DNA from 2 places in the Paraburkholderia sp. J76 genome. Region 2 is predicted to be linked to the other one. Evidence: riboswitches for the same ligand, from Rfam matches in the RefSeq annotation. Region 2 holds a riboswitch; the other holds the start of a gene.
The links. A riboswitch is a leader RNA that binds a small molecule or an ion and turns the genes downstream of it on or off. The one in region 2 is predicted to bind thiamine pyrophosphate.
Positions count from the first base shown of each region.

Region 1: another riboswitch for thiamine pyrophosphate. It lies ahead of U5768_RS27925 (FAD-dependent oxidoreductase); the one in region 2 lies ahead of thiC (phosphomethylpyrimidine synthase ThiC).

Region 1 is NZ_CAJMZJ010000018.1:74,773-79,182, reverse strand. Features, by position in the region: gene thiE (thiamine phosphate synthase) at 1-224, opposite strand, end outside; gene U5768_RS27935 (thiazole synthase) at 221-1,036, opposite strand; gene thiS (sulfur carrier protein ThiS) at 1,128-1,325, opposite strand; gene U5768_RS27925 (FAD-dependent oxidoreductase) at 1,368-2,516, opposite strand; TPP riboswitch at 2,792-2,905, opposite strand; gene U5768_RS27920 (ABC transporter ATP-binding protein/permease) at 3,203-4,410, shown strand, end outside.
Region 2 is NZ_CAJMZJ010000003.1:111,577-115,986, reverse strand. Features, by position in the region: gene U5768_RS07105 (DUF1328 family protein) at 1-75, opposite strand, end outside; gene U5768_RS07100 (entericidin A/B family lipoprotein) at 253-390, shown strand; gene U5768_RS07095 (EamA family transporter) at 491-1,396, opposite strand; gene U5768_RS07090 (GreA/GreB family elongation factor) at 2,141-2,548, shown strand; TPP riboswitch at 2,638-2,767, shown strand; gene thiC (phosphomethylpyrimidine synthase ThiC) at 2,868-4,410, shown strand, end outside.

The sequences.
Region 1 (4,410 bases), on a different contig from region 2:
TCGGTCATCCAGCGCGCGATGTTGGCCAAATGTGGCGCCGCGTCGGTGACGATGATGAGATCGCCGCCGTTGGGCACGTCGGGCGGCGTGAGGCAGATGCGCCACGGCGCATGCGTGGGCTGCCAGTCGCCCAGGCGCGCGCGAATGCGCTCCGCCGTTTCGGTGAGTTCGTCGGCGGGCGGCCAGAACAGTTCGCGGTCCTTAAGTCGCAGCGTTTCGGTCATCGTTTGTCTCCATCCTGGTGCCAGAAAGGCATGCCGACCACGGGTGTGCTCGCCACCGCCGCCTCGCGCTCGGCCATCGGCCCGGCGAGAAATGCCGCACGGCCGGCCTCGACGCCCAGCGCGAACGCACGCGCCATCGCATCGGGGTGCGTGGCCTGCGACACGGCCGTGTTGAGCAGCACGCCGTCGAAGCCCCACTCCATCACCTGGCACGCATGCGACGGCACGCCGAGACCCGCATCGACGATGAGCGGCACATCGGGCAAGCGCTCGCGCAGCACGCGCAGGCCATACGGATTGATCACGCCCTTGCCGGTGCCGATCGGCGCGCCCCACGGCATGAGCGCCTCGCAGCCCGCGTCGAGCAGGCGCCGGCCGATCACGAGGTCTTCGGTGCAATACGGCAGCACCTTGAAGCCGTCCTTCACGAGTCGCGCAGCGGCCTCGATCAGGCCGACCGGGTCGGGCTGCAGCGTGTAGTCGTCGCCGATCAGTTCGAGCTTGATCCAGTCGGTTTCGAAGACTTCGCGCGCCATGTGCGCCGTCGTCACGGCCTCGTTGACGGTGAGACAGCCGGCCGTGTTCGGCAGGAGCGGCACGCCGTGGCGCTTGAGCAGATCGAAAAAGCCCGCTTCGGCGGTGCCTTCGTTCATCTGGCGGCGCAGCGCGACGGTGATCATGCCGGGACGCGCGGCCGCCATCGAATCGGCGAGCGATTGCAGCGACGGATAGCGCGACGTGCCGAGCAGCACGCGGCTCGCGAAGGTTTCGCCGTAGAGCGTGAGCGCGTCGGCGGTGGGAGTGGTGGTCATGGGTTGGAATCCTTGGGCGGTTGTCGTGAAAGCGCTCGCGACCTGTGCAACAAGCGGCGGCGCGCGACCGGAGGCTTTGAGCGAGCGAGGCTCAGCCACCGGCCACGGGGCTCACGACGTCGAGGCGGTCGCCCGCCTGGAGCGCGCGCGCGCCATGCTGGGCGCGCGCCACGAAATCGCCGTTCAGCGCGACGGCGAACGGCGGACGCGCGCCAAATGCGGCGAGCGCATCGGCGACAGTCGCGCCCTCGCGCAGCGTGACCGGCTTCTGGTTGATGTGAATGTCCATGGCAAATACGTTCTCAGACTGCGGATTGTTTCGGGTAGCGCTTCAGGCCGGCTCGTGCGCGCCCTGCACGTGGAGCATCTCGCCCCAGCGCGAGGCGCGGCGCAGCGACTCGAAGGAATCGGCGTCGTTCACGCGCTCGTCGAGCAGCGCCTGGGCGACGCGCGCGGCTTCGTCGGCGACTGCCGGCGCGATCATGAATCCGTGCCGGTAAAGGCCGTTCACGCGCAGCGTGGTCTTGCCGTCCCAAATGAGCGCCGGGCGATGATCGGGCAGCGTCGGGCGGCACTGCGTGTTCAACTCCAGAATGCGCGCCTCGCCGAACGCCGGATGCACCGCAAACGCCGCGCTCAGCAGTTCGAGCGCCGAGCGCACGCTCACAGGCGAACGGTCCTCGCCTTCGATCTCGGTCGCGCCGATCACGAAAACGTCGTTCTCCTTGGGCGCGATATAGAGCGGATAACGCGGATGCAGCAGCCGCACCGGCCGAGTGAGCGCGATGCCCGGCGCGTGCACGCGCGCGACTTCACCGCGAATTCCGCGCAAACCCGGCAGCACAGGTTTGGCGCCCAGCCCGCGACAATCTATCGTCACGCGCGCAAGCGGCGGGTTGGCCTCGTCGACCGTGGTATGCCAGTGAGTCTCCACGCCGCGATCGGCGAGCCCCGCGGCCAAAGCGGCCAACGCCTGGCGATTGTCGAGCTGGCCCTCGCCTTCGAGCAACCAGCCGCGCGCGAAGCGCCCGGCGAGCGCCGGTTCGGCTGCGTCGAGCTGGGCGCCGGCGAGCGCGACGAAGTTCGACTCGGCGAGCGAACGCGGCGCGTTGGCGCGCACGCGGCGCTCGAAGAGCGGGGCTTCGGTGCGATCGGCGGTATGCCAGACGACGAGCGTGCCATTGCGCTGGAAGAACACAGGCTGCGGCAGCCCGGCCAGAATGCGCGGCCAGGTTTCGAGCGACTCGATGCCAAGCTCGGTGATGAGCAACTCGGCCACAGCCGCCTCCGCGAGAGGGGCGAGCATGGCCGCCGCGACCCAGGCCGCGGCTTCGCCGCCTTCGGGGCCGCCACGTTCGTAGAGCGCGACGCGATGGCCCTCGCCGGCAAGATGCCATGCGACGAGCCGGCCGCTCAAGCCGCCGCCCAGCACGGCAAAGTCGGGCATGCCGCCCGCGCGATGATGATGGGCGCGGCTCATGACGGCGCTCCGTCACGCAAGGCGCACGGCAACGCGAACGGCACCGCGCACGCGATAAAAAACGGGGAGCAAAGAGAATAGGCGGTCATCGTATCCTTTCCGTACGGCAGCAGCAGACGTACCCAAGGACGAAACCGGCTGGCAAGGCCGACCGTGGAGGCTATGCGGCGCAGACGGCCCGGCACGAATGCGAAACTCGCGGAATTCGTACGAACCGATGCGCCCAAAGCGCAGCCCGGCGGGAATCCTGGCGCCCTGCGAAGGCTGGGCGCCGGCCAAGACTTTCTGAAACTTCCCGCGCCGGTATTACCCGGATCGGGTGCGAAGGGTCTCTCTCAGCCTCAGTACGGCATGCCCCGCATACCGGTGAAGCACCCCTGTTTCGTCAAAGTCGATTAGACCACAAAAGCCGCGCGGCCCGCAAACCTCGGCGGAACGGGCCGCCGGCTCTGGCACAATGCCCTGAGCCCGCCTCTTTCGCCTCGCAGGCCCGCGCGGTGAGACAATGGGCGCCACGCCACGGCGGCGCAGGCGCGCGCTTGTGTCTCCGCTTTCGGCCCGCTTTTCGCCGATTAAGACTCACTTAAGCGCCCGGCGACAGAATCGCTGCAAAATCGCCGCCCCGCAGCCGCCATGCGGCGCGAGAGCGCATGCCCCGAGCGGGCCGCCACATCTTCAGGACGCACATGACCAACCAACCTGCTGCCCCCGCCACGCCCGATCAGAACGAGCATCAGAAGATCACCGCGTGGAGCCTGATCAAGCCTTACTGGGTGTCCGAGGAACGCTGGGTCGCCTGGGGTCTGCTCGTCGCGATCATCGTGATGAATCTGCTCGTCGTGTGGATCAACGTGCGGCTGAACGGCTGGAGCGCGGAGTTCTACAACGCGTTGCAGGCCAAGGACGTCAAGCGCTTCCCGCCACTGTTGCTGACCTTCACCGAGCTGGCGTTCGGCTTCATCATCCTCGCGGTGTATGGCCGGTATCTGCGGCAGATGCTCGGCTTTCGCTGGCGCCAGTGGCTCACCCACCGCTTCCTGAACGAGTGGCTCGGCAAGGGCGCGTTCTACCGCATCGAGCGCGACCGTCTCGCCGATAACCCCGACCAGCGGATCAGCGACGACCTTCAGTCGTTCGCCACGACCACGCTTTCGCTCACGCTCGACCTCCTCTCCACGGTCGTCACGCTCATCTCGTTCATCACGATCCTGTGGACGCTCGCGGGCGCGCTCACGGTCACGCTGGGCGGCACGCCGATCGCGATTCCGGGCTACATGGTCTGGGCCGCCGCGCTCTACGCCGTGTTCGGCTCGCTCGTGATCCAGAAGGTCGGCCACCCGCTCGTGTCGATCAACTATCAGCAACAAAAGGTGGAAGCGGACTTCCGCTTCGGCCTGATCCGCCTGCGCGAAAACGCCGAACAGATCGCGCTTTACGACGGCATGAACACCGAGCGCAGCAACGCGCAAGGGCTCTTCCAGCACATCCGCGAAAACTGGTGGCGCGTGATGAAGTACACGAAGCGCCTCACCTTCGTGCTGAGCTTCTACGGCCAGATCGCCATCATCTTCCCGCTCGTCGTGGCCGCGCCGCGGTACTTCGCGGGCGCCTTCACGTTTGGCGTGCTGATGCAGATCTCGCAGGCCTTCGGCACCGTGAGCGATTCGTTCTCGTGGTTCATCAATAGTTACTCCACGCTGGTCGAATGGCGCGCTACCGTGAACCGTCTGCGCGAATTCGTGCGCGTGGTGCACTCGCCGCGCCTGAAGGAATCGGTCTCGCCGGCCACCGAGCACGGCGGCATCAACCTGCATTTCATCGACAACAACGAACTCGCCACCGACCACCTCAAGCTTTCGCTGCCCAACGGCATGCCGCTCTCGGAAGTGCGCGA
Region 2 (4,410 bases):
CGCAGCGATGCCGGTGAAGCCGAACACCGCGGCGATAATCGCGATGATAAAAAACACGATGGCGTAGTGAAGCATGGCGTAGTCCTCCTGCGGTCGTCTTTTCGGCGAATGTGCTGCGCTACGTCGCGCCTGCGTCAGTGCTTGCGCAAGCAGCGGACCCGGCGCCTGTTCGCAGCCCCCGCAAGCGGCATAAATGACCGGGCACGCCACGTGCTGTAGAGGGGATTCCTAGACACCGTGGAGGACTTCCTCATGAAACGCCTGATTGCCCTGTTTCTCGTTACCGCTTCGCTGGCAGGACTTTCCGCCTGCAACACGATGGCGGGTGCCGGCGAAGACGTTTCCGCAGGCGGCCACGCCCTCACGAACTCCGCGGAAAAGGCGAAGTAACAGTTGATCAGTTGATCGCCGGGGAACGAAGAAAACGCGGCCGCTGCGCATCTTCGGATGCGCAGCGGCCGCGTGCATGTGTCTAACGGGACGCGAGGATTCAGGACGTACGGCGGCGGTCGTCGAAGATAAAGGACAAACCCACGCTGCCGAGAATCAGCACGGTCGCGACGACAGTGCCGCCCGTGACCGGCTCACCGAGCAGCAGCGCGCCGAGCGCGACCGCAACGACAGGATTCACATACATGCAACTGCTCGCGACGAGCGGGCTGGTATGGCGGATCAGATAGCCATACGCGACGTAGGCCGCCATCGTGCCGATGAGCATCAGGTAGAGGAATGCCGCGAGCGGCAAAAAATGCAACTCGCCCATGCGTTCGCCGGTGACCAACGCGACCGCGGTCGACATGGCGCCGCCGAGGCCGATTTGCAGCGCGGTCGCGATAAAGAGATCCGTGGGTAATCTGAGCTTGCCCGCCAGATGCGCGCCGATCGCCCAAAAGAGCGCGCCGCACAGAATAGCGAGGCTGCCGCCCGCGGAGCCCGAAGCCCCGCCGCCATGGCTGAGAATCGCAATACCGACGAGCCCGAGCGCGACGGCGGCCCATTCGGCCTTCGCCACGCGCCGGCCGGTAACCGCCGAGATCACGGTAGCAAAGAGCGGCACCGTCGCGACCATCACGGCCGCCGTGCCGGTTCCTACGGTACGCATGCCGTAAGCGAGCATGCCGCTCGACAGACCGACGAGCAGCGTGCCCACCACGCCGGCGTTGCGCACTTCGAGGAGCGTCGGCATGACGGGTCGCCGGCGCATGGCGAACACGAACAGGCCGATGCCGGCGAGCAGATTACGCAGGCCGGAAAGCAGCAGCGGCGGAAACGAGTCAAGCGCGACTTTCACGCCGAGATACGTCGAGCCCCAGACAAAGTAGACAACGCCAAGCGAAAGCGCGACGCGCCCGGCGCGCGATTGCGGCAGCCGCACGCCGCGCACAAAACGCCACAGCGCCGCTGCGGCCCGCAGGGCTCCGGCGAGGAACGATCGAGAATTCACGCGAGAATGCAAAGGGGGAGGCATCGTCATTTCGCCGCGGCGCGTGAATGGCTGAACCGCGGGCGCCCCGGCGGCAAGGCGGCGGGACGGGTAAAGCTCGACAGCATGGTGCAGGTGCGCAAGAACGCAAAAAAGTCGGAGTACGAAGGACACCCGGGACGGGCGACCCGCATTATGCAGTATCGCCGGTCGTTGCGGCGGCTTTCAGTAGGCTTTATGCGCGCTGCGTCATGGCGTTTGCTCTAGACTGTGCTCACTGCAAAGCCAGCGCGTCCACGCGCGCGCCGGCTTTGTGAGATCGTGCTAGCATGATCGAGTATTACGTTTAACTTTCAATTACCTGTTCGAGACACGCCGCCCGCCATGTTTTCGCTCGTTTCGCCTCCCGCTCCCGCCTTGCCGCCGCGCGCTCTTCGCAGCGCGCCGGCGCGCTTGCGGCCGGCCCGCGAGCGACTGGCGCCGAGATCCGTGTCCACCCGCCCGCGCGCCTTGCCGTCACTGTCCGCTGCGCTGTCGGCCCCGCTCTGCGCCGCCCGGCGCCCGCACTGAACCCGCCTCCCCACCTTATCGGAGCCGTTCGGTCGGGCTCCGGGCCGATCCGTTGCGCCCCGCTGCGGCCCCGCGCCCCTTCGCGCTATCTGGGCCGCCAGCCCTCGCCCTAACCTCGACTTTTTCTGGATCGCAAGGAGACCCGCCATGTCGAAGAAAATGCGCTACCTCACCGAACTCGATGTCGCCCGCCTGGAGAAGTGCGCCGCAGAGCCGGGCGCCGCGCCCGAACGCCTGGCCATGCTCGACGAATTGCTCGAGCACGCCGCGATCGTGGAGCCGCGCGACGTGGCCACGAATGTCGTCACGATGAACTCGCAGGTGACGCTCGTGGACGAGCGCAACGGCGAAGCGCTCACGTACACCGTGGTCTATCCGCATGAAGCGAACGTCGACGCCGGGCGGCTGAACGTGTTCTCGCCCGCGGGTCTCGCGCTCCTCGGCGCGAAGCGCGGCAACAGCGTGCGCTTCACCACGCCGGGAGGCGCGGTCGAAACGCTGAAAATCGAGCGCATCCTGTTTCAGCCCGAAGCTTCGAACGATTTCACGTTGTAAGCCGCCGCAAGCTGCGCCAGTTCGCGCCTGGCACATCTCACTGGCGAAGGCACTTGCCAGATCGTCGCAGCGCGGTGTATCGTTTGGCCTTGCTTACGCGGGGGTCCTGCGTCATGCGCCGCATCGAACGAAAGTCGTGCAGCGTATTTCGCGGGTGAGAAATACCCTTTGAACCTGATCTGGATAATGCCAGCGCAGGGAAGCGTCCGGACTTCGCAACATCGCTCAAGCCTCACCCATCACAGCGAAGTCCGTCCACGTTCCGTCTCGTCTCCTGCTAAGCCGTTGTTCCCACTTGGCTTTCCATGGAGAGAGACGCATGAACGCGAATCCGAAGTTCATTTCCGCCAACGCGCACGTCGACGAAGCCGCGATCGCGCCGCTGCCCAATTCCCGCAAGATCTACGTGACCGGTTCGCAGCCCGATATCCGCGTGCCGATGCGCGAGATCACGCAAGCGGATACGCCTACGGGCTTCGGCGGCGAGAAGAATCCGCCGGTCTATGTCTACGACACCTCGGGGCCGTACACCGACCCGGAAGCCAGCATCGACATTCGCGCGGGCCTGCCCGCGCTGCGCCAGAACTGGATCGAAAAGCGCGGCGACACCGAAGCGCTGCCGGGCCTCTCCTCCGAATACGGCCGCGAGCGCGCCGCCGATCCGGCCACCGCCGAACTGCGTTTTCCGGGCCTGCACCGCACGCCGCGTCGCGCGAAAAAAGGCAAGAACGTCACGCAGATGCACTACGCGCGCCAGGGCATCGTCACGCCCGAGATGGAATACATCGCGATTCGCGAGAACCAGCGCCGTGCCGAATATCTGGAAAGCCTCAAGCAAAGCGGCCCGAACGGCGCGAAGCTCGCCGCGATGATGGGCCGCCAGCATCCGGGCCAGGCATTCGGCGCCGCGGCGTTCGGCGAGAACGCGCTAAAGGAAATCACGCCCGAATTCGTGCGCGACGAAATCGCGCGTGGCCGCGCCATCATCCCCGCGAACATCAACCACCCGGAAAGCGAGCCGATGATCATCGGCCGCAACTTCCTCGTGAAGATCAACGCGAACATCGGCAATTCCGCGGTCACGTCGTCGATCGGCGAGGAAGTCGACAAGATGACGTGGGCGATCCGCTGGGGCGGCGACACGGTCATGGATCTGTCGACCGGCAAGCACATTCACGAAACGCGCGAGTGGATCATCCGCAATTCGCCGGTGCCGATCGGCACGGTGCCGATTTACCAGGCGCTCGAGAAGGTCAACGGCAAGGCCGAGGATCTCACGTGGGAAATGTTCCGCGACACGCTCATCGAACAGGCCGAGCAAGGCGTGGACTACTTCACGATCCACGCGGGCGTGCGCCTGCAATACGTGCCGCTCACCGCCAACCGCATGACGGGCATCGTCTCGCGCGGCGGGTCGATCATGGCCAAGTGGTGTCTCGCGCATCACAAGGAGTCCTTCATTTATGAGCATTTCGAAGAGATCTGCGAAATCATGAAGGAGTACGACGTGAGCTTCTCGCTTGGCGACGGCCTGCGTCCCGGCTCGATCTACGACGCCAACGACGAAGCGCAGCTCGGCGAACTGAAGACGCTCGGCGAACTCACGCAGATCGCGTGGAAGCACGACGTGCAGGTGATGATCGAAGGCCCGGGCCACGTGCCGATGCAGCTCATCAAGGAGAACATGGATCTCCAGCTCGACTGGTGCAAGGAAGCGCCCTTTTACACGCTCGGGCCGCTCACCACCGACATCGCGCCGGGCTACGACCACATCACCTCGGGCATCGGCGCCGCGATGATCGGCTGGTTCGGCACGGCCATGCTCTGCTACGTCACGCCGAAGGAACACCTGGGTCTGCCGA